4 regions of the Desulforamulus aquiferis genome follow, and region 1 is predicted to be linked to each of the others. Evidence: riboswitches for the same ligand, from Rfam matches in the RefSeq annotation. Region 1 holds a riboswitch; each other region holds the start of a gene.
The links. Region 1 has a riboswitch for S-adenosylmethionine ahead of P6N53_RS12525 (homocysteine biosynthesis protein). Riboswitches for the same ligand answer to the same signal wherever they lie in the genome.

Region 1 (7,647 bases):
TTAGAAGATTTACCTGATTTGGATACTGTTTTGGTTCCCATTGGTGGGGGAGGACTTATTTCCGGCTTAGCCTGTGCCATTAAAGCACTAAAACCCGAGGTTAGAATTATCGGTGTAGAGGCTTCCGATGCTCCCTGTATGCTGGAGGCTTGTCGTTTAGGACATATACATGAGTTGAAGTCCGCCCAGACTATCGCTGATGGGATAGCTGTGCGTAAACCGGGGGAACTAACCTTTGAGATGGCCCGACGGTATGTTGATGACATTGTTACGGTGGATGACGAAGAAATAGCCTGGGCCATTATTACTATTCTGGAAAGATCTAAACTCATTGTTGAAGGTGCTGGAGCAGTGGGTATTGCTGCATTGATGCACAATAAATGCCGGTGTGAAGGAAAAAAAGTTGCAGTTATACTTAGTGGTGGCAATATTGATGTCAACGTCATATCTATAATCATAGAGCGAGGCTTAGTGAAGGCGGGACGGTATTTAAGAATGAGGACCATTGTCACCGATAAGCCTGGGTCCCTTCAAAGACTACTGTCTGTGTTGGCTGCTTCAGGGGCAAACGTAATTTCTATAGTTCACGATCGAATCAAACCTAACGTGCCATTAAAGCAGGCGGAAGTTGATATCACTTTAGAGACCAGAAATCATCGACATATAGAAGAAATTGTCGAATTGTTACAAAACGAGGGCTATACGTTAGATTTTTTGAAATAGTTAAAAAAAAAACATGAGAAAACTAAAAGAAACCTAATATAAGAAGCAGGATTTTCCTTTTCGCTGCAGAATTTACTAGCCCAACAGAATTTGTGGCAGCGGAAGGTGGTGAATAATTTGCACGTGACGGATGTGCGGGTACGGAAAGTGCTCCAAGAAGGCAAAATGAAGGCCATCGTATCAGTAACCCTGGATGATGCCTTTGTGATTCACGACGTTAAGGTGGTTGAAGGGCAAAATGGGTTGTTTGTAGCAATGCCTAGTAGAAAGACCCCGGATGGTGAATTTCGCGATATTGCACACCCAATTACATCATCAGCTAGAGAAATTATCCAAAGCGCAGTCTTACAAGCCTATCAAGAAGCTATTTAACTAAGCAATTGGTAATAATATATAAAAGGGGAGCACAAGGCTCCCCTTCTTTATTTAACCTGTAACCCTTGATGGTACAGGTTTATCTGGCTGTTGAAGAGGATACAGCTGGGTTTTAATGATGTCGTTGGGATTATTAAAACAGAAACATGAGGCATTAGTGTGCCTCATGTTTCTGATTATGGGGGGTAATTTTAATTTTGAATATTCTTTGTTTGCCGTAATTTGATATTTTTAAGAGGAAATTAAAATTTTTTGTGGAAAAATTAAGGTTGTGGGCAAAAACTTTTGTATTTGGGGATATGCTATAGTATAAAAAATTAGAAAACCTTCTTTTTTTGTCACTTTTGCAAGCAGGATGGCTTTTCTAAAAATTGTGTTTATGTTGAAGATAGGAGGGGCACCGAAATGGAGCTTGGGGCGGTGGTCCTGGCGGCAGGAAAAGGTACCAGAATGAAGTCTGATTTACCAAAGGTATTACATCAAATCTGTGGAAAACCCATGTTAGGTCATGTAATGGATACAGTGGCTAATGCTGGAGTTACAAAAGCCGTAGTGGTGGCTGGCTTTGGATTTGAACAGGTAATAGACTTTGTAGGGGATAGGGCCAAGGTGGTATTGCAGGAAGAACAACTTGGCACAGCACATGCCCTAATGCAAGCAAAGGGAGAATACCTTGAAACCCAGGGGCATTTGCTGGTGGTCTGTGGTGATACACCTTTGCTGCGTGAAGGTACCCTTAAAAAATTAGCTCAATATCACAAAGATACCGGTGCGGCTGCAACTCTTCTAACGGCAAAAATGGATAATCCCGCTGGATATGGTCGTGTTATCCGAAGGGAAAACGGTGCTGTTTCTAAGATTGTAGAGCAGAAGGACGCAGCACCCGAGGAACTTCTGGTGGAGGAAATTAATACCGGTGTATATTGTTTTAAAATTGAGGGGTTGTTTGAGGCCCTTAGCCAAATAACTCCTGCCAACGCCCAGGGAGAGTACTATCTAACGGATGTTATACAAATATTTGTTAGTAAAGGGCTTATAGTTCAGGCAGTGACCATGGAAGATGCCCAGGAGGTTCAGGGCATAAATGATCGTATTCAACTGTCAAGGGCAGAGCAGGTGCTGCGTCGGAGAGTTTTGGAAGATCTCATGGCCCATGGGGTTACCGTTGTTGACCCAGGTAATACCTATATAGACCAAGGAGTGGTGGTGGGTAGGGATACTATTATTCAGCCCATGACTTTTCTTTTAGGGAAAACCAGGATAGGTAGCGGCTGTTCCATTGGTCCCGGCAGTAAAATTACTGATTGTGTTATTGGTAATAATGTGGATATCCAATATTCCGTAGTTTCCGAAAGCAGCATGGGGGATGGTACTGTGGTAGGTCCCTACGCTTATATTCGCCCGGGAACCCTTATTGGTGATAATGCCAAAATTGGTGATTTTGTTGAGATTAAGAAGTCAACCATCGGCAGTGGCAGTAAGATACCTCACCTGAGTTATGTGGGTGATGCCACCATCGGTGAAAGGGTAAATGTTGGCGCGGGAACAATCACCTGTAATTATGATGGCAAGAACAAGTTTAAAACCATACTTGAGGATGGCGCCTTTATAGGCAGTAATACCAACCTGGTGGCTCCTGTTAAGGTGGGTAAAGGCTCGGTAATAGCTGCCGGCTCAACCATTACCAAGGATGTTCCAGAGGGTGCACTGGGTGTAGCCAGGGAAAGACAGACCAATGTAGCAGAATGGGTAAAAAGACGTAAATAAAGGGATTTTCCCAAAGTTTGGAGGTTAATCAATGTCTTCCGGTAGCAAACGATTGAAAATATTCGCAGGTAACGCAAACCCTGAACTAGCCCAGGAAATATGCCAGTACCTTGGGGTTACCATGGGTGCTTCCAGGATTTCCAGGTTTAGTGATGGGGAGATAAGAGCCGAGGTTGATGAAAGTGTAAGGGGTGCTGACGCCTTTATAGTCCAGCCAACTTCAACCCCTGTAAACGAGCATTTAATGGAACTATTAATCATGGTGGATGCATTACGCAGGGCTTCTGCTCGACGGATTACCGCTGTTATGCCCTATTATGGATATGCTAGACAGGATAGGAAAACCAGAGCCAGGGCACCGATTACCGCCAAGATGGTGGCAAATATTATTACCGCCAGTGGCTGCCGGAGAATGATAACCATGGACCTTCATGCGGGACAGATACAGGGATTTTTTGATATTCCAGTGGATCACCTGCCGGGAGTTCCCATCTTAGCTGAGTATTTTCATCAAACCATGAAAAAGGATGTAGTAGTGGTTTCTCCCGACATTGGAGGGGTGACTCGAGCCAGGGATTTGGCCGAAAGGATTGGAGCTCCCCTGGCGATCATTGATAAACGTCGCCCAGAGCCTAACGTGGCTGAGGTTACCAACATTATTGGCAGCATCAAAGGAAAGTCAGTAATTATGATTGATGATATCATTGACACGGCCGGAACCATAACTAAGGGAGCTGCCGCTCTGATGGAGCGTGGAGCCAAAGAAATCTATGTTTGCTGTACCCATGCTGTGCTGTCAGGGCCAGCCATCCAAAGGTTAGAGGAATCTGTTATTAAAGAGGTTGTTATTACCAATACCATTCCTTTGCCACCGGAAAAGATGATTGATAAAATTAAAGTGCTCTCAGTGGCTCCGCTGCTGGGAGAAGCCATTATTCGTATCCATGAAGACCTTTCTGTAAGCAAGCTTTTCTCATAAGGCAAGCAAAACCCGTCACCCCAAAGGGGGTGGCGGGTTTTGCAGATTGTCGAAAAACTACCTATATTCGGGTTTTAATAATCCCTCACTTCGGGCGAAAATGGGCCGCCTTCGAGTAAACATCGTGTTTACCTCAGGCTTTCGCGGACGTCCATGTCCGCTCACCCATTTTCGCATCCTCAGCTTCGCGAAGCGCTGTTTCCACTGCTTCGAATGTCGCTGTTCGGGATTATTAAAACCCAATTGTATCTTTTTCAACAAACCCGTCACCTAGACCAATAATGGTAAAAGATGGTGTTTAGCTCTTCACTATCCTCGCCTTGATAATTGCCATCGAAGGCTCCGGTTTCTAATAAATCAGGTCTGAGATCCTCTTCATGATGGTTGCTCAAATTAAATCACCCCCTGTTTCGTTATTTTATTTAGGGTGTGATAGATTCAGAAGATGTATACAGGGACTTTAATTCATGATAGTCAAGGATTATTAATGAAGCTGACACTTGGCTTGGGGTAAATTATTCCATAAAAAAACCTGTTGACAGTGAATTGGTTGGTTGGTAAACTTTAAATTACTTAATTTAATAATGTGCTCTTATCCCGAGAGGTGGAGGGACTGGCCCTATGAAACCCAGCAACCATCCGGTGATTTTCCGGACAGGTGCTAATTCCTGCAGAAGTATATCTTCTGACAGATAAGAGGTGTGCAGCGATAAAATCGTTAAACCTCTTCTGTGTAAAGAAGAGGTTTATTTTGTACACGGGCAAGGGAGCACGAAGGAGGAAATATAAATGGGTGTGGAACGTACCTATGCTGAAATTAATGCCCGAATTAAAGAGGGCAAGGCGGTTGTTGTAACTGCTGAAGAGGTAATTGAAAAAGTCCGGGAGCAAGGGCTGGCCAAAACTGCCGCCCAGGTGGATGTAGTTACCACCGGTACCTTTGGTCCAATGTGTTCCTCGGGTGCGTTTTTAAACTTTGGTCATTCCAATCCCCGTATTAGGATGCAGAAAGTTTGGCTGAACAATGTTCCTGCTTATACGGGTATTGCTGCAGTAGATGCTTACATGGGGGTTACTGAGGTTCCCGAGGATGATCCCACCAACAGTAATTACCCAGGGGAGTTTCGTTATGGTGGAGGCCATGTAATTGAAGATTTGGTAAGCGGTAAGGAGGTTAAGCTAGAGGCCCTTTCCTATGGGACCGATTGCTATCCCCGCAAGGAGATTGAAACCACCATTACTTTGGATCAGATTAATGAGGCCATCCTATTCAATCCAAGAAATGCTTACCAAAACTATAACTGTGCTGTAAACCTGAGTGATAAAACCATCCATACCTATATGGGGACATTGAAGCCACGGTTGGGGAATGCCACCTACTCAACTTCAGGGCAATTAAGTCCCCTAATGAAGGATCCCAACTTTGCTACCATTGGCATCGGAACAAGAATATTTCTAGGCGGTGGAGTTGGCTATGTGGTTTGGAATGGTACCCAGCATTTCCCTGGATGGCTCAAAGACAGTGAGGGAAATATAGTTGGTTCAGCCGGCGGAACCCTTTCTGTAATGGGTGATCTTAAGCAAATGAAAGCCCAATGGCTCAGGGGTACCAGTTTCCAGGGTTATGGAGCAACACTGACAGTTGGTTTAGGTATTCCGATACCGATTCTAAATGAAGAAATTTTAAAATTTGCTGCCCTTTCTGATGAGGAACTGCACGCTCCGGTGGTAGATTACAGCGAAAATTATCCCAACCGGGTGGGTGGTAACCTGGGACTGGTAAGTTATGCACAGCTTAAGTCAGGTAAAATAACTGTTGAAGGCAAGGAAGTGGCCACTGCACCCCTTTCCAGTTATCCAAAGGCTAGGGAAATTGCCGGTCTCCTGAAAACCTGGATTCAAAAGGGAGATTTCCAATTGGGAGAGCCTGTACAATTACTACCCGGACCATCAGCAGGCCTAACAGCTAAACCTCTGGATATAAGATAAAGAAGGGAGCGGATTGATATGGCACCGCATAAAATTGTACTGCGTTTTAGTTCTACAACTTCAGATCGTCCAATAATATATCACTTGGTTAAAGATTATGACTTAGTGGTTAATATAGTAAAGGCAAAGATAAATCCTCACCTGGAAGGAACCATGGTTTTAGACCTGGACGGGGAAAGATATGAGGAAGGTATTGAATACCTTCGCAATCAGGGAATTACGGTACACCCCTTAAATCAGGAAGTAGTTCGCAACAATGATAGGTGTACCAGTTGTGGGGCCTGCACGGTTCACTGCCCTGCTGGGGCCCTCTTTATGGAGCGTCCCTCAATGGAAGTGAAATTCAATGGTGATAAGTGTGTTGTCTGCCTACATTGTTTAAAGGTTTGCCCATTAAGGGCAATGGAGGTAAGGATCTAATTGGAATATATCCAGCGAACCTATCGTAACCTGCACAAGCAGGCTGATTTGGTGCATTTCCAAGTTAGCATTCAGGAAACGGATTTGGATATTGGTGTTCGGAGAGACCGCTTTAGTCCAGAACTTGTTTCTTGGATCGAAGTGTTAGTACAGGAACAGAGAAAGTACCTGGAAGATTACATTCAGCGGGATCCCCAGTTTAAAAAGACTCTAAAGCCTCACGAAATGTTGGAGGGAGCTCCGAAACTGGCTATTGAGATGGCCGAAGCAGCCAGAGCAGCAGGGGTAGGGCCCATGGCTGCAGTTGCCGGTGCCTTTGCCCAGTATGTAGGAAAAGCCCTTGCTAAGAGAACCAGGGATGTTATTGTTGAGAACGGGGGAGATATATTTATGCGCAGCACCAGTACCAGGAAGGTTGGTGTATTTGCAGGTTCCTCCCCCTTTACCAATAAAATAGCCGTAGAGATTAAAAGTTGGCAAACACCCCTGGGGATTTGTACTTCGTCGGGTACCGTGGGCCACTCTTTGAGCCTTGGCAATTCCGATGCTATCATTATTTTATCTCCCTCTACGCCCTTGGCAGATGCTGTAGCCACCGCGGCAGGCAATTTGGTTCAATCGGAAGAGGATGTGCAAAGGGCTGTGGATTTTGCCGCATCGGTGACCGGGGTAGTAGGTGCTATAGCCATAAAGGGTGAAAAACTGGCAGCCTGGGGTCAGATAAAGCTGGTGCCTATGTAAAAACACCTTATTAATTAAAGCCAACTAGTGTAAAATGAAGTTAATTTAACTAAAGGCGGGTGTTTATTATTAATAAGCCAGTGTGTTCTCAATGTCAGAAAGAAATGGTCATGATTATGTCGGAGGAATCCCTTAATCAGGAACCGCAAATCTTTGCCCTTAATGAGCTGATTAGAAAAGATGATGGTACATACGAAGTTAATCAAGAACGGGGTTTACCTGTAGTGATTATCCTCTGCGAGTCCTGTGGGTATATCATGCAGTACTCAGCCCACAAGATGAAAATGGGCTAGGAGATAATAAATTTTTAAAGAAAGATAAATGCAATACTTTTGTCATGGCTAAAATTTAAAAAGTTTTCTACAATATAGTTACATGGGAACTATATAAGGAGGAACAGGTCATGGAGTTAACTATTAACGATATCCTTGATGTGGCTATTAAATCCGAGGAGAGCAGCTTTATATTTTACAAGGAGATGGCAGGTAAGTCCCAAAATCCCGAAACGGTAAAAATTCTGAAGAAGCTTTCCCAGGATGAAAAGGATCATTTGGAATATTTGATTTGGCTAAAGTCCGGCGACCCCATTAACGAACAGGTCTACTTTGACGGCTTTGAGGAAGCAGGACAGCTTAGTGCTGAAATGTTACCAA
Region 2 (7,647 bases), on a different contig from region 1:
CCCATGGTTTGGCCCAGAATAGGGTGATTGCCTGTGATTTTGATGTTGGAATTATATCAAACGTTACCCATGATCATTTTGACTTTCACAGGAATTATCAGAGTTACTTGGAGTCAAAGGCTTTATTATTTGAATATCTGGGTCGAGATAGGGAGGCAAAATCACGTCTAAAGTTTGCAGTGGCCAACGCCGATGATGCCAGTTACGATTTTATAGTCAGCAAAGCTGCCGTACCGGTTCTTAGTTACAGTATTTATGGTCCCAGTGATATAAGGGCATCAAATATTGAATTAAAATCTAATGGATCGTCATTTGAAATTAAGGTGGGTGGCAAAAAATATAAGTTTTTTTTAAAACTACCCGGACTATTTAATATTTATAACGCATTATCGGCAATTGCCTATGCCTGGGGCAGGAATTACCAATTCGAAGGGGTACAGTCTGCCCTGGCAGAGGTACAGAGGGTGCCGGGCAGATGCCAGCGTGTTGATGAAGGACAAGATTTCGAGGTAATTGTAGACTTTGCCCATAATCCAGACGGACTTAAAAACATTCTTACCTTTGCTCCCAAAATACCTGAAACCAAACGTATCATAGTCTTCGGCTGTGAAGGCGGCAAGGATAAAACTAAGAGACAAATTATGGGCTATATAGCAGGCATGCTTGCGGACTTTACAATAGTTACCATGGACAACCTATATTCCGAGGAACCCTTAGAGGTTGTCCAACAAATAGAAAAGGGATTGTTAGAGGCTGGAAGAAGAGAAGGCTTAGACTATATAATCATTTTGGACAGGGCAGAAGCCATAAAAGAAGCAATTGCTATGGCTGATAGTGGTGACCAGGTAATCATAGCAGGTAAGGGGCATGAAACCACACAAACTATTTATAAACAGGTGAAGCCCTTATGTGATTGGGAGATAGCGGCTGGTGCCATTCAGATGAAATTAAGGAACAGTTTAAAAAACTCCAAAATCTATTATTTAGCCTCCTTGCAGTTGCAGCAAGATTGCTAGATGCCTATTTCAAAGATAGAGGGGATAGTCATGTACAAGGTAGTGGAAGTAACTCAAGAACAGCGAGAACATTTTGACGATATCATAAAAGAATATCCCCAGTGTGATTTTATGCAGACCTATACCTGGGGAAATTTAAAGGAAAAAACGGGCTGGGTGCCATTTAGGCTGTTGTTTTACAAGGGCGAGGCTGTCAAGGGAGCTGCATCAATTTTAAAAAAGAAGCTACCCTTTAGCAACTTTTCCTTTTTGTATATTCCCAGGGGGCCCCTGCTGGATAACTTTGAGGATGAACGGGTGTTTGAATCCTTTATGAATGAAATAAAGGTCCTGGCCAAGAGGGAAAGGGCTATTTTTGTCAAGTTTGATCCCGATATCTATGGTCCTGCTCCGGTATTGAAGGGGTATCTAAAAGCTAAAGGTTATAAAAGTAGCAGAATCAGAGGCAATTTTAGTGGCCTACAGCCAAAGCATGTATGTCGTTTGAACCTTGAGAAAAGTTTAGATGAAATCTTTGAGGGCTTTTCATCTAAAACCCGCTACAATATTAGGCTTGCCCAGAAAAAGGGCGTTACCATAAAAGAAGGGACCATTGAAGATATTCCGATTTTCTATGAGTTATTGGAAGAAACCTGCCGCAGGGATAATTTTGGTGTCAGGGCACTCTCCTATTTTGAGGAGCTTTATCGCCATTTGATAGAAGGAGGGAAGGGCAAGCTGTTATTAGCCTCCTATAATGGTAGATATATCTCGGGAGTACTGGTGATAGCCCATGGGCCAAAGGCTTGGTACTTATATGGTGCCTCCAGTGACAATTACAGAGAAGTAATGCCAAACTACTTACTCCAATGGACAGCCATAGCCTGGGCCCATCAGTGTGGCTGCAAGATTTATGACTTCCTTGGAGTAGCAAGCGATTTTAATCCAAACAGTACCTTATATGGTATGTATAAGTTTAAGCGGGGTTTTAACCCGGAGGTAGTGGAATTCATCGGGGAGTATGATATGGTTCTAAATAAGGGGATGTATCTTTTTTGGAATCTGGCTGAACCCTTATATCTTAAAGCCTTAGTTAATCTAGGCAAATTACAGCTATTGCTAAAGAAAAATCTAAGCAGGCGACAAAACTGTGATCCAGCGGTGGAATAGAGTGAATTTAATAAATCCCTTAATGTTAAGAAGAATATATCTATTTTTACCCACCCGGTTAAGGGTGCTAATTAAGAATGGATTGTTGCCCCTGATCCGTGGTAGGGTTGTCTTTGAATGCCGCACTTCATTTAATAATCTGCAGGTAATTGATAAAAGGGGTCGGAGGTATTTAGTGTTTTTGGATGACAGGCAGTGCCCCAACCTTCAATTTCCGGAGCATTTTTATCAAAGCTATATGTCCCTAGGGGAACATAGGGACAATTCCCCCCCCTATGCGGGCTATTGCCATTTGGGGCATTTGTTTAACCCGTCCATTAAGAGTGTTTTAATGGTTGGTTTAGGAGGAGGGGTAGTACCAAGGCAGTTCTTAGATATCTATCAAGACATTAAAACCCTTAAGGTCTTGGAGATCGACCCGGTGGTAGAGCAGGTAGCCAGGAACTATTTTAAATTGCCCGAGGACAAAAGACTAGCAGTCTCCATAGGTGATGGCAGAGAACTAATGGAACAGGAACAAAGCAATTATGACTTGATATTAATGGATGCCTTTCTTTCAAAAACCATTCCCTTTCATTTAGCAACGGTGGAATTTTTTCAATTGGTTTCTGCAAAGTTAAATGATAGGGGAGTGGTTTTGATGAATGTTTTTGGCTCCCTTTTAGGTCAACATTCAGGTGTTTTAAACAAGGTATTGGCCTCTTTGAAGATTGTATTTGAAAATCTATATATGATTCCTGACATGCCAGACCAGCCGGAAAGGCTTCAGAGTGTCATTGTAGTTGGATGTAAATCTTCTGAAGTGAACGAGGAGACAGTTATAACCAGGACTAAAAAACATGGCAATTTAGTGTGTGGTTATTTAACGGATATTAATTTGGTGATTGGAAAACTTCAAATTGTGGATTATATGACTAAAACCGATATTCTAAGAGATAAGGATAAGCCAGAATCCGGAATGCTTAATTTATATTAAGTATTGACACTGTTATTTAGGGAAAATATAATAATAGCCATAGAATTGAATAGCAATTACTCTTATCCAGAGTGGTGGAGGGAAAGGCCCTATGAAACCCGGCAACCGGTCAGCTTAAGCTGACAAGGTGCTAATTCCTTCAGGACATAGTCCTGGCAGATGAGAGAGGACGGTTTAAAGCACCCCTTCATCTGTGAAGGGGTTTTTATTTTTTATCTTAAGAAGGAGGAATATCTTATGAGTAATGAAAAATTAGGATTTGAGACCTTGGCGCTACATGCCGGGCATAACCCAGATAGTGAAACCCTATCCAGGGCTGTTCCCATTTATCAGACTACTTCGTATGTTTTCAAGGATTCCGAACATGCGGCTAACTTATTTGGGTTGAGAGAAGAAGGACATATTTATACACGCATTGATAACCCAACCACTGATATTCTAGAGAAGAGATTGGCTGCCCTTGAAGGAGGGGTTGGAGCATTAGCCTTTGCCTCTGGCCATGCTGCCATCACAGCTGCAGTTTTAAACATTGCAGCTGCTGGAGATGAAATAGTATCCTCAACTAATCTTTATGGCGGCACGGTGAACCTCTTTACCCATACTTTCTCCAGATTAGGCATCAAGGTTAAGTTTGTTAATCCTGAAAATCCAGACGAATTTAAAAAGGCAATCAATGACAAAACCAAGGCCGTTTTTGCAGAGATTATAGGCAACCCCAAGTGCGATGTATTGGATATTGAGGCGGTAAGCGCCATTGCCCATGAAGCAGGAATTCCCTTGATAATTGATGGTACCTTTGCCACACCATATCTTTGCCGACCCTTAGAATACGGGGCAGATATAGTTATTCACTCTACTACTAAATTTATAGGTGGTCACGGTAATAGTATCGGAGGAGTCATTATCGACTCAGGTAAATTTGACTGGACACAAAATAATAAATTTCCGGGACTGACCAGCCCAGATCCCAGTTATCACGGAATAACTTACACTAAAGATGTGGGTGCAGCTGCCTATATTGTTAGGGCCAGGGTTCAGCTACTCAGGGATTTTGGTGCATGTATCAGCCCCTTTAATTCCTTCTTATTACTGCAGGGCATAGAAACTCTGGCTCTAAGAATGGATAGACATGTAACTAACGCTCAGAAGGTGGCTGAATTTCTGGCAAATCACCCTAAGGTAAGTTGGGTTTCCTACCCTGGACTGTCTAACCATCCATCCCACAGCCTGGCCAGTAAGTATCTAGCAAAGGGTGCGGGGGCAATTCTAACCTTTGGCATAAAAGGCGGGGTGGCCGAAGGGAGAAGGTTTATTGATAGCTTAAAAATATTCTCTCATTTAGCCAATGTGGGGGATGCCAAATCTTTAGTAATTCACCCGGCCTCCACTACACACAGTCAGCTTTCTGAAGAAGCACAGCGTAAGGCAGGAGTTTCTCCTGAACTGGTACGATTGTCCATCGGGTTAGAGAGTGTTAAGGATTTATTGGAGGACTTGGACCAGGCATTAAGGGCTTAAGGCTACAGTAGAAAAGGAGATAAATTATGCCCATAAAAATTCCAGATAACCTTCCCGCTAATGATATATTAACCGGGGAAAATATTTTTGTTATGACCGAGACTAGGGCTGTTCATCAGGATATTCGGGCTTTAAGGATTGCCATATTGAACCTTATGCCCACAAAAATAACAACGGAAACTCAATTGCTAAGACTTTTGGGAAATACGCCACTCCAAGTGGAGGTAGAACTTCTCCATACCCGGACCCATATTTCTAGAAATACACCCCTGGAGCATATGGCTCATTTTTATAAGACCTTTGACCAAGTCAAAGAGCAAAAATTCGATGGTTTAGTAATAACAGGTGCACCGGTAGAACACATAGATTTTGAGCAGGTTGACTATTGGCAAGAACTTCAAGAGATTATGGAATGGTCAAAGCATCATGTAACCTCTACCTTTTATATTTGCTGGGCAGCCCAGGCTGGATTGTATTATCACTTTGGAGTACCAAAGTATAAGCTGCCGGAAAAAATGTTTGGAGTCTTTAGTCACCGGGTAAATCAAAAGAATGTTAAACTACTCAGGGGCTTTGATGATGAATTCTTTGTACCCCATTCTCGCTACACCGAGATAAAGGGGGAGGACATAGTTGAAAATCCCGGACTGGAGATATTAGCAGAGTCTGAGGAATCAGGAATTTACCTGGTGGCGACAAAGAACAGGCGAATGTTTTTTGTTACAGGTCATTCAGAATATGACCCACAAACATTAAAGTTGGAATATGAGAGGGATATCAGCAAAGGTATAAACATTGCTATACCAAAGAACTACTATTACCAGGATAACCCGCAAAACCCTCCCGTTGTTAAATGGCGGGGACATGCTAACCTGCTATTTTCAAACTGGCTTAATTATTACGTGTATCAGGAGACACCTTATAATATAAATGATATTAACTAATCCTGATATTCCAATAGGTTATGTAACTAATGTTCCTGATAACAGGATGATATGGATAAGGGTTAAACTATTTTTAGAATCAAATATTGAGAGTTAAGTGATGGTTCTTTAAGAAACAGAACCATCACTTTTTTGTTCGAATATCTTTTAGTATAAGCACGTATTATTTTAAGGACAAAAGAGTAAATGGCAAATATATTCTGTAAATTTTGAAAAATCAGAAGGGAAATTAGTAATAAGAGACGAATTAGTCAACGAAATAATAGCAAACATAAGGAGGTGAATGGATTGGATTTAGCAGCAATTCTAATGTTCATATACATTTTTACCCTTCCTTTTGTAGTTTTAGCAATAGATAAATAAAAGAATATACTAATGTAACCGCCTGAGGGCGGTTTTATTTTTAGATTTTTTAAAAAAGTTAATTAATCCTCAAAATCTATAGAGGAAAAAGTGAGAAAAAGAGCGAAATAAAAAAATAAAAGTACGGCAACGAAGTATCATAAGGAGGTGGAACTATGGAGTACTCACAATTATTATGGATGGGTTATATTCTATCCCTTCCTTTTATTATTCTGGCCGTTGACAAGAAATAGTTTAAAACCGCCGATACAGGCGGTTTTTATTATTTTTCTAGTGCCTATATTTTGTATAATATACGATAATTCTTGCTGTAAGCTAGTTTTCCTTATAATATATAATATGTTCGGATTATCTTTTGCGTCAAGAATGGTATAATATCATGTTAGCAAAAATAGCAATTACAGTTTAAATATTAATAAAGAAGAACGGGGGATATTTTTTTCGGCATGAGCCAGACAATTAATGAAATTACAAGAAGAAGAACCTTCGCAATCATATCTCACCCTGATGCAGGTAAGACAACCTTGACCGAGAAACTCCTGCTTTATGGAGGTGCAGTACGTCTGGCTGGAACGGTAAAATCCCGTAAAGCCAAGCAACATGCGGTATCAGATTGGATGGAGTTAGAGAAACAACGTGGCATTTCGGTAACTTCAAGTGTATTGCAATTTGAATATATGGGACACAAAATTAACATATTAGATACACCGGGTCACCAGGATTTTAGTGAAGATACCTATCGTACCCTAATGGCAGCAGACAGTGCCGTCATGTTAATTGATGCCGCTAAAGGTGTAGAGGAACAAACAAAAAAATTATTTCATGTCTGCCGTAAAAGGGGTATCCCTATCTTCACCTTTATAAATAAAATGGATAGACATGGCAGAGAGCCATTAGATTTACTAGATGAAATAGAAAAGGTACTGGATATCAAATCCTATCCTATGAATTGGCCAATTGGTAGGGGACGGGAATTTACAGGAATCTACGAGCGTGCTACTTCTAAAATAGAACTTTTTTCTGGTACAGGACATGGTTCGACAATTGTACCTACCAGTGTAGGGGATTTAGCTGATCCTGCCATTGTGGATGCTATGAGTGAACCGATTTATAATCTATTGAAAGAAGATTTAGAGCTGTTAGATATGGCTGGAGACGCCTTTGACCAAGAAATGGTACACAGGGGGGAATTGACACCCGTCTTCTTTGGTAGTGCGTTAACTAATTTCGGGGTAGGTGCTTTTTTAGAAACATTTATTGAACTGGCCCCGCAACCCCATGAAAAAACATCCAATATTGGTGTTATACAACCGGAGCATCCTGAGTTCTCAGGCTTTGTTTTTAAAATTCAAGCTAATATGGATCCGTCTCACAGGGATAGGATTGCCTTTGTTCGAATATGTTCAGGTATTTTCCAAAGGGGTATGGTGGTTAAACATGTTCCTACAGGCAAAAGTATTAGGTTATCTCAATCTAAACAATTTATGGCCCAAGATGCCACCACCATAGATGAAGCTTATCCTGGGGACATCATTGGTATCTTTGATCCAGGTATTTTTCGAATTGGAGATACAATAACGGAGAAAAGCAGTTTTGCCTATGAAGCAATTCCCAAGTTTCAGCCCGAAATGTTTGCCAGAGTGCACCTTAGGGATGCTATGAAACGTAAACAATTTGTCAA
Region 3 (7,647 bases), on a different contig from region 1:
TGGAGTGCCGTGATGGTAATAAAGATTCCAATGGCATGAATGATAAATTTCTTGTTATTCATGTTTATTCTATACACTCTCTCTCCGGAAAGTTTAGACTTTGCAAAAATAGCTCCTGATAGCGTGGGTCCTCCGCCAGCCCAAGGTGTTTAAACTTAGTGCTTAAAATCTCCGCGTCCTTCCTTAAGGTATGGGATAGTAGCAGCATTACCGCTCCTGTACCGGCTGTATTACCTACCTGTTTTATTCTCTTTGAAGGAATATTTCCCAGCAGGCCAATTCTTTGGGCATTGGCTGGATTTAGATAATTGCCAAAGCCGCCAGCCATTAAAATACTGCTAATATCCGTATCTTCTATTTTAAAGTCTTTCAAAAGAATTTTAATCCCAGCCTCAATGGCCCCTTTAGCCAGTTGTATTTGCCTTATATCCCCTTGTTGGATACTGACCCCATTGGCCAATTGAAAATAGGTCTGTCCATGATCATCCTTTTTCAACCTGCTTCTTATTTTAAAGGAAGTAACTGGTGGTAACTGTGAGGCTTCGGAAATATTGCCCTCGGAATTTATAATTTCTAACCTAATCATTTCCGAGATAGAGTCAATTATTCCCGAGCCACAAATACCCAGAGGCTTTATATTTCCTATTACTTCAAGGTTAACATCATAATCCAACCAGACCTTATTGATGGCCCCTGCTGCAGCAATCATTCCCTTTGAAATATTGCCCCCCTCAAGGGCCGGTCCTGCGGGGGCAGATACTGCTACAAGTCTATCTTTATCTTTTAGTAATATTTCAGCATTGGTTCCTATGTCGATCAGCAATGTTTTATCCTGGGAGTTTGCCAAATCACAGGCAATTGCAGCAGCAAGTGCATCTGACCCGATAAAACCTCCAATAAATGGCGGAAAATAGCATATAGCCTGGGGAGCTATTTGGATTGCCAGCTCTTTACCTTTTATGTATGTGGGTCCCATGGCATAAGGCTGAAATGGGGACTCCTTCAGGCTTGCTATGGGCCATTTTAGCAATAGGTGAATCATAGGCGTATTGCCCACAATAACTATTTCGCAAATTGAGTCGGGTGATACCTTAGCCTCAGAGCAGCATTTCTGTATTAGTTTTTCAATACTATTTATGGCTGCCAGGGTAAGCCTCTGGTAATGCTCCTGGGACCTTGCACCATAAGCCATTCTGGTAATAACATCGGTCCCGAAGGCAACTTGTCCATTTAGTGCTGAGTGGGAGGACAGGCAACTGCCGTCTGTGAGATCATGAAGGTATCCTGCCAGGGTGGTTGTTCCAAGGTCTATAGCCATGCCAAGGTGAGCTGCAGCTTTACTGTATTGTTTTGTGCTGGAAGGCTGAGTATTTACTTCGTCCTCTAGATACACCTTCATCCCATTTATAACCATTGTCTGGCAGGCTAAGGAGAAGGTAGCCCCTTCCTGTCCAGGAATAGTTACCCTGACTCCACATCTCCCGCACCGCTCGGTACCACCGCAGGGTGCGACTAATTCAACACCGGCTATTCTTGCCGCCTCTAATAGCGTTGTATCCCCAACAACCTCTACCATGTGACCCTCAGGTAGAAAGGTAATCCGCTTCTTATTGCTTTTCAACCCATCATCTCCGCTTTTTACAAGCCCACAAGTTCCTTGGCTACACGTACCGCTTCAACGGCATCCTCTGCGTAACCATGGGCGCCAATTTCCCGGGCGTACTGCTCTGTTACAGCTGCCCCTCCCACAATGACCTTACAGTTCAGACCCCTTTCTTTAATGGTATCTATTATTTGGGGCATATGAATCATGGTAGTGGTCATTAATGCACTTAACCCAATAATCTCTGCTTGACGTTCTTCAGCTACTTTAATAATTTCCTGGTTATCAACGTTTTTTCCTAAGTCAATGACATCAAACCCATGATTTGCCAGCATCACAGATACAATGTTTTTTCCTATATCATGGATATCACCCTTCACCGTTGCCAAAACAACTGTGCCGGTTTTTTTGGCAGGTCCCTTGGCCAGTTCCGGTCTTAACCTCTCAAAACTTTTGGTCATAGTTTCCCCGGCCATCATTAATTGTGGAAGGAAAAACTTCCCTTCTCCATATTTTTTACCCACTTCCTCAATACCAGGAATAAGAGCTTTATCGAGAATATCCATGGGTGCCAACCCATCGGTAATGGCCTTTTCAATGTAGCTGATGATATTATCCTTATCCCCTGATAAAACAGCATTGTATAACATCTCCAGGGGAGTGAACGCCTTAACCTCTTCAGTTTTAGCAGGGGTAACTCTACCATCCTTTGACTGTTCCCAGGCAATATATTGTTCCGCCCTCATATCCCTGCCGCATAATACGGCAGATGCCCTGAGGGTTTCCATCATACGTTGTTCCTGGGGATTAAGTATAGCTGCATCTAGTCCCGCATACAGGGCCATGGCAAAGAAAGCAGCATTTATCAAACCCCGGTTAGGTAAACCAAAGGAGACGTTACTCACGCCTAAACTAGTGGTTGTCCCAAGTTCCCTTTTAACCATAGTAATGGCCTTCAAGGTCTCAGGCACACCTTCAGGCTGAGCGCTGACAGTGAGTACCAGACAGTCCACCATTATGTCCTCCCGTGGAATGCCAACTGCTTCAGCCCGCTCCACAATTTTTCTAGCCACAGCCAGTCGCTCTACCGCGGTGGGAGGAATGCCGGCGTCGTCCAGGGTGAGGGCTATCAAAGCAGCACCATATTTTTTTGCTAAGGGCAGGATAGTCTCTAAACTGTGTTCTTCACCATTTACAGAGTTTATGATCGCTTTGCCGTGATATATTTTCAGGGCGTGTTCGATAACCTTTGGGTCTGTACTATCTATACACAGGGGTGCATCCACTAAAATTTGCACGGCATTAACTGCCCTCTCCATGGCTGCAATCTGGTCAACACCACCAACACCAACATTAACATCAAGGATAGCTGCCCCTGACTGTACCTGGGCCAGGGCGTCTCTACGGGTAATCTCAGTTTTCCCTTCCCTTATTTCGGCCTGCAGAGCTTTTTTCCCCGTTGGGTTTAACCTCTCTCCAATAGCCACAGGAATACCGTTTGGTTCAATAGCAACCGTTTTTACCCGGCTGGCCACCCTGAGTCCAAACTGCCTAGATCTCTTCACTGGTTGTAAGTGTTTAACGCTGCCCTTGATGGCTTGAATATGTTCTGGTGTTGTTCCGCAACACCCGCCAAGGAGTGATGCGCCATACTCAACAAAACTGGCTGCATATTGTGCCATTGTTTCCGGCATTTCTCTAAATACGGTTCTTCCATCAACAATCTCAGGCATGCCCGCATTGGGGGATACCAGGATGGGAATGTTTGTGCTTTGGCCCAGCTTTTTAACTACACTTACTAACTGTTTTGGTCCCACCGAGCAGTTAACCCCAATGGCCACAGCCCCTAAGCCCTCGGCCACCACAGCAGCAGTTTCCGGGTCGGTTCCTGTAAAGGTCCTACCTGTTTCATCAAAGGTAAAGCTGGCAACTACCGGAATATCTCCCGCATCTGCTGCTGCCACCAGGGCTGCCCGCATCTCACCAATATCCCCAAAGGTTTCAAAGAGTATTAAATCTACTCCTGCCTCAACCAAACACCTACATTGTTCGTAAAATTGCTGGTAGGCCTCATCAAAGCTTAGAGTCCCAAGGGGCTGCAAGAATTTTCCTAAAGGTCCAACAGAGCCTGCAACCATTGCTCCAAAGGGTTGGGCTGCTTCTTTAGCTAATCTAACAGCAGCAAGATTAAAGTCTCTGACACTATGTCCATAGCCATACTCCTCAAGCTTTGTACTTATTGCGCCAAAGGTATTAGTTGTAATTATATCTGCACCCGCCTCTAAATATAGCCGGTGTATGTCCTTTACAGCTTCGGGCTGACTTACATTCCACTCCTCGGGACACCAGCCTGATGGCAGTCCCTTTTGCTGCAGCAGGGTACCCATAGCCCCGTCCACAACCAGAATTTCCTTTCCTACTCTATCCCTGAAGGTCAAACTTAACCCTCTCCTTCCATTATTCTAACTCGGTATATACAATTTTCTTTTTGGCAGGACATACATTTAACCTGGATAATACTTCTATTAGGACCCCATCCCACCCAAAAGACAAGGGATTTTACCGGCTCCAGTTGGTAATACGGGGTACAATTTATACTTAAATTACCTGCCCCGGCTAGTTCCATGAGAAGTGGTAAATAGGCCAGCTCATTTTCTTTACAGCCGGGAATATACCTTGGTGTGGGGAACAACCCCTTGCTTCGATATTGCTTGGACAATAGATTTACTATCCAATCAGCAACCTCTTGAACTGCAATGTTTCCCACAGAATCAAGTATTATGGCGGTGGTAAAGTTTCCCTGTTTAAATGCTTCCTGTACCTTATTTTCTATAGCTTCTCCTATGGATACTGCTATCACACTAACTCTCTCGATTTTTGTATTATTGAACTTTATACCTGGAAGAGGAATATTATCTCCCCCGGGACCTATCAAATAGCCCTCTAATGATAATTCATAACATGACCAGGCTGCGGTTGGACATAACAGGGATTTTGCCTGTGTAATTACCTCACCAACTATGTTTCCTAGGGGAGAGACTAACGACTCACTATTATCCCCTTGCCCTAGCAGTCCCAGCACCTTATCCAGCCTTATCTCCACCGGCACCTGGGGCAGCAGCATAAGTAACCTCCCGCAAGTAATTTTATATAAAAAAACGCCCATTTAAAGGGCGTAGGTTTAACATCCTTAGCGCACCTCATCTTTCCGAGCTTCAAAAAGCTCCGCAGGAGTTGGCACCGCCGCCATCTTAGGCCGGTTGCCGGGTTTCATTGGGCCAGTCCCTCCACCACTCTTGATAAAGTAATCATTGTCGGTATTTGTTTATTAATCGTAATTTACACTAATTTAGCACTATCAGTCAATACTTTCTAAAGCATGTTTAGCGGCAGCTTCTCCGGCTACATAGCCTGTACTAAAGGCCACCTGCATATTGAACCCTCCCGTATGGGCATCAATATCCAGTATTTCTCCGGCAAAAAAAAGTCCCTTTATCAGTTTGGATTCCATTGAACGGGGATCCACTTCCTTCACTGCTATCCCTCCACCGGTAACAGTAGCCTCATCAATTGATCTGGTCCCTTCAATATTTACAGGCAGTCCTTTTAATAGTAAGGCCAGCCTACGCCAAGTTTCTTTCTGGATCGCTCCCACAGTTACCTGGGGGCTAACCCCGGCCAGCTCTGCCAATACCAGAGCTAGGCGTTCCGGCACCACCGTCGCTAAAGCAGTCTTTAAGATCTTTTTATTTTCCTCAAGGGCAATTTGCCCAAGCCTTCGGGCTATTTCCTCTTGATTTGTGCTTGGGTATAAGTCTATCTCTCCCCTAATGCTTTCTATCCCTGTTTTCTGTTTTTCTATGGACACATACCTTCCTACCCTGAGGGCGCCCGGCCCGGATATACCCCAGTGAGTAAAAATAATGTCCCCCATTTCACAGGCCATTATTTTTCCTTTACCATTATATAGGGTGATTTTTACCGAGGGTAAGGATAAACCCTGAACATCCCTTTCCCTAATCCATGGATCTGAGCATGTTACCGATACCGCTGAAGGAAATAGTTTTGTAACAGTATGGCCCAGCTTTCCGGCTATTTTATAACCATCTCCGGTGCTGCCGGTTTTGGGGTACGAAAGTCCCCCGGTGGCTATCACCGCTGCCTTTGACTTTAGCTCTTTTCCCCCAACCACCACACCGCGGCAACATCCCCACCCTTCAATGAGGGCATCAACCTTTGCCTGGTACTTGATCCTCACACCTAACTTTAATAGATGCTTTTCCAATGCCTCTACCACCTGGGCAGCACTGTTACTTCTGGGAAATACTTTTCCCTGGTTTTCCACCTTAGTCTTAATACCTAATTTATTAAAATAATCCCTTAAATCCTGCCCTGAAAATCTATATAGGCTGCCGAAAACAAACTTCCCGTTACCGGGAATATTGGCAACCATTTGCTCAATATCGGTATCGTTGGTTAAATTACACCTTCCTCCACCTGTTATCAGCATTTTTTTACCTAAGCGTTCATTTTTCTCAAGGAGCAGGGTTTTAGCACCCTTTGCTGCTGCCACAGAAGCGGCCAACATGCCAGCTGGCCCTCCACCCACCACTATTACATCATAGCTATTTTCCATTTCGAACTCACTTCCTATTGTTAATACACTAGTACCAAATATTGTATCACAGAGCATGACGGCTATACATTGGTCTACTAGAGTTAGCAGTTTGTTAAATTACAGTTAAGAAGATTATAAAAAATAATTCTTTGTTAAGAGATTGTTAAAGTACTTTTCCAAAACTTAAAATTTGTTAAAATATAAAAGGTTATGTCTACTAATGGAGGAATAATACATGGCAATTTCTATCCAAGATGTGTTATTTTTAGGCTTCGGTGGCCTGGGTATCTTTCTTTTCGGTATAAAATTTATGTCCGAGGGTTTACAAAATACCGCCGGGGCAAGAATGAAGGAGTTCTTGGAAAAGGGTACAAAGACGCCCCTTAGGGGTGTCATCACCGGTGCTCTGGTAACTGCTTTAATCCAGAGCAGTAGTGGAACCACTGTTTTAACCGTTGGCCTTGTTAACGCAGGCTTATTAACATTGAGGCAAGCCATCGGAGTTATCATGGGGGCAAATATTGGAACCACCATGACAGCCTACTTAATCGGCTTTAAATTGGAAAAGTATGCTCTACCAATTATTGCAATCGGTGTTATTATGCTGTTCTTTATCAAGAACAAAAAGGTAGCCAATATTGGACAGGTTGTCTTTGGTTTTGGTATGTTATTCTTTGGTCTGGAGCTAATGGGCTCTGGATTAAAGCCATTAAAGGATTTACAGTTCTTTACTGATCTAATGGTAGGCATAGAAAATAACCCTTTCCTTGGAGTATTTATTGGCACAGTTTTCACATTTATTGTACAGAGTAGTTCAGCTACTATTGGTATCCTGCAGGAACTTGCTGACCAGGGGGCAGTTACTTACAAGCAGGCAGTTCCGATCCTCTTTGGCGATAACATAGGTACAACGGTAACAGCTTTACTGGCATGCATTGGTACCACCGTTGCGGCACGCCGTGCTGCCATCACCCATACATTGTTTAACATTAGCGGGACAGTTATCTTTTTGCCATTGTTTTTATTTGGTATCTTCCCCGAGGTGATTCGTTTAGCCACTAATTATGTATTTGTATTGATTCCCGGCTTCGAGGGCACCTGGGAAACACTTAATATTAGGATGCAGATTGCCCAAACCCACGGCATGTTCAACATTACTAACACACTTATCCAGCTGCCCTTTGTATCCTATCTAGCCTGGGCCGTTACCAAGCTGGTGCCTGGTAAAGATGCCATGTTTAATATGGAACCCCGTTACCTGGAACCAAGATTGCTTGCCAACCCTTCGGTGGCCTTAGGACAAGCAACCCAGGAGATTTTAAGGATGGGCCGCCACTCCAGCGAATTCTTTGGTGAGTCTATCAGATTCTTCTTTAATCCGAAGGATAAAGAATTAAATCCCATGTATCTAGAACAAAAGGAAGAA
Region 4 (7,647 bases), on a different contig from region 1:
AATGATTGTCCAGGTATATAAAAGGCTAAGGCCTCCCTGTCTAGCCATAGCTGTCACCCCCTCCGTCATGCAATATTCGACAATGCTGGTAAATTACCTCCAGCCCTGGCAAAAAAATACACGGAAAACCTTCTCTGCCTGCAGTCCCGTGGGAATCCTTCTCAGGTCCACCAGCCATACCAGGCTGTTATGACAGTGCAGCAAGCCGCTAATCATCCCCTGGTCCACAGTCCGGGACTCTTCCTTGGGATGGGACTCCAGGGCAACCAGTCGAAAGGGTATCCTTTGCTGCAAGCCCTCCAGGATTTTTGCAGTATCATCCTCCGAGCCGTCATCCACCACCACCAGCTCCAATTGGACCCACTGGTGCTTTCGCCAGGCAGCCAATCTACGGATAATATATTCCACGTCCTGGGCCCGGTCCTTAAGCACTATCAGCATGCTGACCGGTGGTCCCGGCTGTACCCTAAAGGCACTTATCACATCCTGCGCCAGCCGGTAAACCCCGTAGCAAGCCAGAATAACCACCAGCAAAACTTCCAGAGTCTGATACATAAAAAACACCCCCGTGCTGTAGAGTATGTTTATTACTCCACCGGGGGTGTGTAGTGTCAATGTGGTAAATAAAGGCTATAGAGCTAGGTTTACAAACCTGCCTCTGCCCTAAGTAAACCTGCCTTATCGGTACGCTCCCAGGGTAAATCCAGATCCAGACGGCCAAAGTGGCCATAGGCAGCAGTTTGCCTATAAATTGGCCGACGTAAATCCAAGCTCTTAATGATACCCGCAGGACGCAGGTCAAAATGGCGGTTAATAAGCTGAATAATCAAGTCATCACTAACCTTGCCTGTGCCAAAGGTCTGCACCCGTACAGAAACCGGGTGAGCCACACCGATGGCGTAGGCCACCTGTACCTCGCAGCGGTCCGCAAGTCCGGCAGCCACCACATTCTTAGCCACATAGCGGGCAGCATAGGTGGCTGAGCGGTCCACCTTTGTGGGATCCTTACCGGAGAAGGCACCACCGCCGTGACGGGCACGACCGCCATAGGTGTCGACAATGATTTTACGTCCAGTTAGTCCAGCATCCCCATGGGGGCCGCCAATTACAAAGCGTCCCGTTGGGTTGATGAAAAAGCGAGTATTGCTGTCAATCAATTCAGCGGGTAGCACCTGATGTGCTACTACTTCAATCATATCCTTGCGAATGGTGGCTAAATCCACCTCAGGGTGGTGCTGGGTAGAAATAACTATGGTGTCAATCCGGGATGGCCTATCACCATCGTATTCTACAGTAACCTGGGTCTTACCGTCGGGGCGCAGATACTCTACCATTCCATTCTTGCGAACCTCGGATAGACGGCGGGCCAGCTTATGGGCCAAGGCAATGGGCAAGGGCATTAATTCAGGTGTTTCATTGGTGGCGAAGCCAAACATCATCCCTTGATCCCCTGCGCCAATGGCCTCAATTTCTTCCTCACTCATTTCACCGCTCTTTGCCTCAAGGGCCTTGTCCACACCCATGGCAATGTCCGGGGACTGCTCATCAATGGCGGTAAGGACCGCACAGGTATCTCCATCAAAGCCATACTTTGCCCTGGTATAGCCAATGTTTAAAATAGTCTCCCTGGCAACCTTGGGAATATCAACATAGCACTGGCAGGAAATTTCTCCCCCAACTAATACCAGTCCTGTGGTTACAAAGGTTTCGCATGCTACCCTGGCATTGGGATCCTTAGCTAAAATAGCATCAAGGACAGCATCAGAAATCTGGTCAGCCACCTTATCGGGATGACCCTCGGTAACAGATTCAGAAGTAAATAATTTTCTGCTCAAATGGATTCCCTCCCTGTATTTAACTTTCCCTGTCATTTTAAAATTAAACACCAAACTGCAACACAGCCAAAAAACAAACCCCTCCATATGGGAGAGGTTATTTAATCAGCCATAATAACCTCATCTGTCAGGAAATAGCTTCCCGCAGGAATTGGCACCTTACGTGAGGTTGCCGGGTTTCATCGGGCCAGTCCCTCCACCTCTCTTGATGAGCGATTCAGTTAGAAATTTACCAGATTTATTTTAGCAAAGCAGTTACTTTATGTCAAACAAAGTTTTAATCTTGGTAATACCGGCGATCCATGGGCTGTAGATCTACCAAAATGGCATCCAAACCAAATTTGCTGACCAGTTCCCAGGGAATCACCATATCTTTACCCGAGCGCATCAGCCCGAAATATTTGCTGGGGGCCTGCAATACCAGAGCAATGACCTTGCCGGTTTCCATGTCGATATGTAGGTCCTTTATCGGTCCTAGCTTAGCCCCATCGGACAAGTTGACAACATCCTTGGTTTCCAGTTGTGTTGCCTTAATCATGGCTGTCACCTCCTTATCCCATGCTATGCGGCATAGAATAATTTGGTGCGGCTTTAACTAGCCCCGGGATGGACCCAGGCGTTTTAAAAGCTTATTGGCATAGGTAGAAACCAGTACAGTCTCCTCCATTTTCAAAGTAAAGACTGCCACTAAGAAAATTGCAACACCGGCAGCAATCCCAGCCCCAACCTGCAGGGCCAGACCCAGGGTGCCTAGACCCGCCAATAAGCCGGAGGCATAATAGCTGACACCCCAGGCCCCAGCGGCCATAGCTGCAGAAGCAGCCGCCACTTGCCCAAAGAATTTAAAAATACCGGCATCCCACATGCCAGGAATTCTTTTATTTAGATACCAGGAAAGCATAACAGTATTTAATAAGGATGCTAGAGAATTGGCCAAAGCCAGGCCACCGTGCTTCAGGGGCCCGATAAATAGAAGGCTCAAAATAACATTTACTACAACGGTGACTCCCATGAGCTTTACGGGTGTCTTGGTATCCTGGAGGGCATAAAAGCCCCTGGTCAAAATAATATTGGCAGCCTGCCCCACCAGGCCAATGGAATAAAACAACAAAGCAATGGCAGTCATCTCGGTGGCCCGGGCATCAAATTGGCCCCTTTCAAAGAGCAGCTTAATGATGGGATAGGCCAACACCAGAAGTCCCACACCGGCTGGCAATGCAAAAAGGGTCACCACCCGAAAGGCCCCCCGTACCGTTTTGGCCAGTTCCTCATACTTGCTCTCGGCAGCCATCTTAGTAATGGAAGGGTAGAAAGCGGTACCCACCGCCAGGACAAAAAAACCTATGGGCATTAAAATAAGTCTATTGGCAAAATTCAAGGCTGAAATGCTGCCCTCGGCCAGACCCGAGGCCAAAATCCGGTCAATGATTAAGTAAATCTGGTTGAGGGAAGTGCCTATGGCCACCGGCCCCACCAGGTACATAACCTTGCGTACCCCTGGGTGGCGCCAATCGGTGGAAAATTTGAACCTAAAGCCCTGCTGCCTGAGCTTAGGAACCTGGATCAGGGCTGCCAGCACAAAGCCCCCCACCGTGCCTACCGCCAGTCCCTCAACTCCATACCAGCCTCCCAGGGTCAGGGCAGAAATGATAATGACAAGGTTAGTAACACTGGTACTTAAGGCTGGAATGGCAAAGACCTGATTAGCATTAAGGAGCCCCTGAAAAACCGTAGCCAACCCATAAAAAATAAGTATGGGCAGCATAATCACAGTCAAGCGAATGGCCAGGGTGGCGGTATCTGCCGGAAGTCCCGGGGCTGTAAGCTTGACCAGAAGCGGGGCAGCAAAAAAGCCCACCACAGTCAGCACGGAAAAAACCACAATGACCATGGTAATAACCGTATTAAACAGCCGCCAGGCCTCATCCTTTTGACCCTTAGCCACATACTCACTAAAAACCGGCACCACAACAACAGCCAGGGCACCGATAACTATAGCAAAAACCGCATTTGGGATATTAAAGGCCACCACATAGGCATCGGTGACGGCAGTGGCACCAAACATATAGGCAATGGCCAACTCACGAACAAAACCTAAAATTCGTGACAGCAGGTTAATTACTGCCACCACCAGGGCCGCCCTGGCAATCATTTTTCCGGTAGACAAAAGAGGAACCTCCAGTCTTACTGTACATTAATACAAGTTTTTGACAATAAAAGTAGTATATTCTACTCCCCCGGCAAATATCCTTCACCAACCGCCAGCATTATACTAAAAAGAGCCGGGAAAAGAAACACTAATGGGCCCTGCTATTCTGCAGAACCCATTAAAATCATCTATCTTACCAACAAATAAACTATCGTTTTCCACTGTTTGCTATACTGCTAATCAGTCTAACCATAACGGTGGCCGCCTCGGCCCGGGTGGTCTGCTCCTTGGGAGCAAATATACCTTCCTCCCGGCCATTCATTATGCCCTCACCAGCGATAATGGCAACCGAGTCCTTGGCCCAATCGGAAATATCATCCCTATCGTTAAATTTTCCAAGGGTGTAACCGGTATCCCTAAAGGTTTTATCAGCCATCAGAGTAAGTGCCCTAACTAACATGGTAGCCATTTGTTCCCTGGTGATAGGTTCATCAGGCCTAAAGGTCCCATCGCTATAGCCGGCAGCCAGACCCATCTTCACTGCTGCCCCAACATCTCCAGCACACCAATAGTCAGCTGGCAAATCAGTAAACTTAGCTGCAGCAGTATCCTCAGAAAAACCTAAGGTTCTGACCAACATCACTGTAAACTGTCCCCTGGTAACCATATCATTGGGGGCAAAGGTTTGTGATGTCATTCCCCTCACAACATGTCGGGCCGCCATAATTTCAATATCCGACCTGGCCCAATGATTATTTATGTCCGAGAAGGTCCGGCTAGCCTCCAGTACCGCAAATTTACCCAAACGGTCAACGGTAATAGTTGATTTGCCCGTATCAGGATTATAATCGTTGCTTATAAACTCCCACATTTGAGTTAGTTCGCTAAGACGGTAAACCCCCATTTTCTGAGTGTTTAGCCCGGCAGTGGAACCAATGGGTGAAGTAATGGTTACCTTAATAGGATTATTTGTATTACTAACTGGCAGTTGGGTACCGTCAGGCCACACAATTGTCGGTCGCACATCCACCAGTCTCCCCACTGGACGCAGGTACATTAAGGAATCACTTGAGGGAAGGGATTTTTCTCCTCCAGCTTGCCAGGAAACCCTCATCTGAAGCTGCGCCCCCTGCAAATTTGCACCGAAGCGGCTAAACTCACCGGCCGGTATCTCAATTATCAAGCCCGGCAGCCTTAACTCCAGCGGTCGACCGTTACTGTATATCTCAGTAGCCATAGCTGCTTTAAAGGCCAAGGTAACAGACTTTTCTAGCTCTTCGTCCTCCGGGGCTGAAAGTACAACCTTCCCTGAACTTCTAGAATCTGCAATGGCCTTTTTTACTTCTTCATCCGATATTGGCAAAGAATAGTAAGGAGAATTGTCCGGTAGATTTTTTACATCTACCCGCCAAACCCTGGCAGACACAGGGTTAACCGTGAGCTTTACTTCAGACTCGATAGGCAGCTCAGCCCAATTCAACTTATTTTCGCCAACAAAAATTTTGACCTGATCAGCCATTGTCCAACGGGTACCATCAAAGATAGTTAACTGCCTGGCACCCTCCTTGGACATTATTTTACTGGTCATGGTTATATAAATGGCCTCAATATGGGTTACCTCCCCATCTGGTCCAAAGGATAGGTAGGCCTCTGCCCCTGGTGGAATATCCTTTAAGGCTGCAGAGATAAGCTCCTCCTCACCGGAAATAACCCGAAAATTAACCTCTTCATCAAGCTTAAAGGCTTTGCCGTCGGAAAATTTTATCTCTTCACTGTTAATTTCCGCAACAGTTCCCGAATAGGTCATATCGCCAAAAACAATTGAAAAGGGCTGAGGTCCGTGAACAATATCATGTCCGGCCACTTCAATGGTGTAGGTCTGGCCTGGTTCAGGATTATACACAATTACCTCTTCAACATTATTCAGCCGATCACCCTCAATGTAGCCATTACCCCAATAAATGCCTTTACTATCAGGACCGATAACCTTTAAGTCTAGATCATTAACCAGGTCCTTGCCTACCCCCGGTGTCTTGGGATAATCTGAATAGGCCATGACTACCCGGAAGGGTTGCCCGTTACTGGTATAAGTATAGGTAACTGTTTCCCCTGTTTGCAGGCCAGGGTTGTCCTGATAAAACAGGTTGCCATTTTCCAAAGCAACCAGGGTATTCTCCACATTCACTCGACCAAAACCCTGGTCACTGGCAGAAACACCGGGCAGCTTTTGGGTGCCAAATATGAGAGCTGCCTTAAGCAGTGATGCATTGGGTGTTACCCCCTTGGCCTGAAAATACTGCCTCAGCAGTGCCAGGGAGCCGGCAGTCAGGGCGGTGGACATACTGGTTCCACTCATATAGCCATAGTTTTGATTATACAAACCGATATAACTATCCGAGGCTAGGTTAGGCTTTGTCTTCCTGGTAGACAAAATCCAAGTACCCGGAGCCAGCACCTCGGGCTTAATACGTCCATCAAGGGTCCCCCTGCTGCTAAAACCCGCCACCTGGTCCGGATTATCTGAGCTGGTATCGACACCCCTGGTTCCTTCAGTGGAACCAACGGTAATGGCATTTTTAGCTGCTCCCGGCGAACTTACAAAGGGCTTAGAGGTCTTATAGCCATTACCTGCCGACTTGAGCACCACCATATCCTGATGATCCCAAACAAACTTATCTAAACTATGGGTATCCCAATCATAGACTCCGTCACTGAAGCTGGCTCCCCAACTATTTACGTGTATCCTGGGCTGACCGGGAGTATTGTATGCGTCTGCCAGCAGTTCATAAACCGATGGAATACGCAGGGTTTTTTCTTTATCATTATAGGTAGCCTGGAAATATAGACCGGCCTCCGGGGCTATTCCCTTGACAACCCCCTCGGATTTTGAGCCTGTGCCAACGATACTTCCCGCCACATGTGTCCCGTGCCCATTAGGGTCGGCCCAACCATCCCCGCTAAAATCCTTCACTCCCACCAGCCGGTCCTTTATATCCGGATGTAATAATTCAAGACTCCCTCCGTCAAGGCCCGAATCAGCAACAGCAATTATCTGTCCCTTTCCAGTCAACCCGGTAATGGAAGAGCCCAGTTGATAGGACCAGAGTCCGGGAACACCCATAATGCCGGCGGCCAGGTTATTCTCGGTACGGTAATTTGACTCCTCCCCGTACAATAGGGAAGTGGGCCAGGGCAGCAAAAGAAAAACGTTAATGAGAATTAACGCTTTTAATGCAGTTTTATATTTATAAATCCTACTGTACAAAGATACTCACCCCAAAAAAGCCCAATATGCCCAAAGTTATTCAAAGAAAAAATATGCTGTCTAAGAATTTCGACAGCATAACACTCAATTCCTTTAAATAAATACAAACTTAAATAGTTATTGATAAGAAAATTATGGTTTCATTATAAAATCTTAATTCAAATTCAAAAGCTGCTTTATTTCTTCTTGAAGCTGCTTTTTTTGCTCCGGGCTATTGGCCTCAACATAAATTCTAAATAGAGGTTCTGTACCGGAGGCTCTAATTAACACCCAGGCGCCGTCTGCAAGGACCAGCTTGATGCCGTCCAGGGTGATCTTTTCAACTACCTGCTGCCCAGCCAACTTTCCAGGTGCAAAGGTCTTTAGCTGCTCTAGGATGGCAGTTTTCAACTCAGGCG

Region 2: linked by a shared signal. The riboswitch ahead of P6N53_RS02385 (homocysteine synthase) and the one ahead of P6N53_RS12525 (homocysteine biosynthesis protein) in region 1 are both predicted to bind S-adenosylmethionine.
Region 3: linked by a shared signal. The riboswitch ahead of P6N53_RS01625 (hypothetical protein) and the one ahead of P6N53_RS12525 (homocysteine biosynthesis protein) in region 1 are both predicted to bind S-adenosylmethionine.
Region 4: linked by a shared signal. The riboswitch ahead of metK (methionine adenosyltransferase) and the one ahead of P6N53_RS12525 (homocysteine biosynthesis protein) in region 1 are both predicted to bind S-adenosylmethionine.

The regions. Positions count from the first base shown of each region.
Region 1 covers NZ_JARPTC010000019.1:40,787-48,433, reverse strand. Annotated here, with positions in the region: gene ilvA (threonine ammonia-lyase) at 1-723, shown strand, start outside; gene spoVG (septation regulator SpoVG) at 841-1,095, shown strand; gene glmU (bifunctional UDP-N-acetylglucosamine diphosphorylase/glucosamine-1-phosphate N-acetyltransferase GlmU) at 1,504-2,865, shown strand; gene P6N53_RS12535 (ribose-phosphate diphosphokinase) at 2,897-3,844, shown strand; gene P6N53_RS12530 (hypothetical protein) at 4,111-4,236, opposite strand; SAM riboswitch class I at 4,434-4,543, shown strand; gene P6N53_RS12525 (homocysteine biosynthesis protein) at 4,634-5,833, shown strand; gene P6N53_RS12520 (NIL domain-containing protein) at 5,852-6,253, shown strand; gene P6N53_RS12515 (UPF0280 family protein) at 6,254-6,994, shown strand; gene P6N53_RS12510 (hypothetical protein) at 7,054-7,287, shown strand; gene P6N53_RS12505 (ferritin-like domain-containing protein) at 7,398-7,647, shown strand, end outside.
Region 2 covers NZ_JARPTC010000003.1:1,260-8,906, reverse strand. Annotated here, with positions in the region: gene P6N53_RS02400 (UDP-N-acetylmuramoyl-L-alanyl-D-glutamate--2,6-diaminopimelate ligase) at 1-1,016, shown strand, start outside; gene P6N53_RS02395 (lipid II:glycine glycyltransferase FemX) at 1,047-2,165, shown strand; gene P6N53_RS02390 (spermidine synthase) at 2,167-3,141, shown strand; SAM riboswitch class I at 3,201-3,307, shown strand; gene P6N53_RS02385 (homocysteine synthase) at 3,379-4,659, shown strand; gene metA (homoserine O-acetyltransferase MetA) at 4,686-5,603, shown strand; gene P6N53_RS02375 (peptide chain release factor 3) at 6,413-7,647, shown strand, end outside.
Region 3 covers NZ_JARPTC010000002.1:106,834-114,480, reverse strand. Annotated here, with positions in the region: gene P6N53_RS01640 (hypothetical protein) at 1-62, opposite strand, end outside; gene P6N53_RS01635 (ASKHA domain-containing protein) at 65-1,621, opposite strand; gene P6N53_RS01630 (homocysteine S-methyltransferase family protein) at 1,639-4,041, opposite strand; gene P6N53_RS01625 (hypothetical protein) at 4,044-4,727, opposite strand; SAM riboswitch class I at 4,801-4,909, opposite strand; gene P6N53_RS01620 (BaiN/RdsA family NAD(P)/FAD-dependent oxidoreductase) at 4,962-6,239, opposite strand; gene P6N53_RS01615 (Na/Pi cotransporter family protein) at 6,457-7,647, shown strand, end outside.
Region 4 covers NZ_JARPTC010000032.1:1,800-9,446, forward strand. Annotated here, with positions in the region: gene P6N53_RS17525 (GGDEF domain-containing protein) at 1-48, opposite strand, end outside; gene P6N53_RS17530 (glycosyltransferase) at 94-555, opposite strand; gene metK (methionine adenosyltransferase) at 645-1,835, opposite strand; SAM riboswitch class I at 1,953-2,050, opposite strand; gene P6N53_RS17540 (YlmC/YmxH family sporulation protein) at 2,113-2,373, opposite strand; gene murJ (murein biosynthesis integral membrane protein MurJ) at 2,431-4,002, opposite strand; gene P6N53_RS17550 (S8 family serine peptidase) at 4,193-7,249, opposite strand; gene P6N53_RS17555 (phosphoglucomutase/phosphomannomutase family protein) at 7,403-7,647, opposite strand, start outside.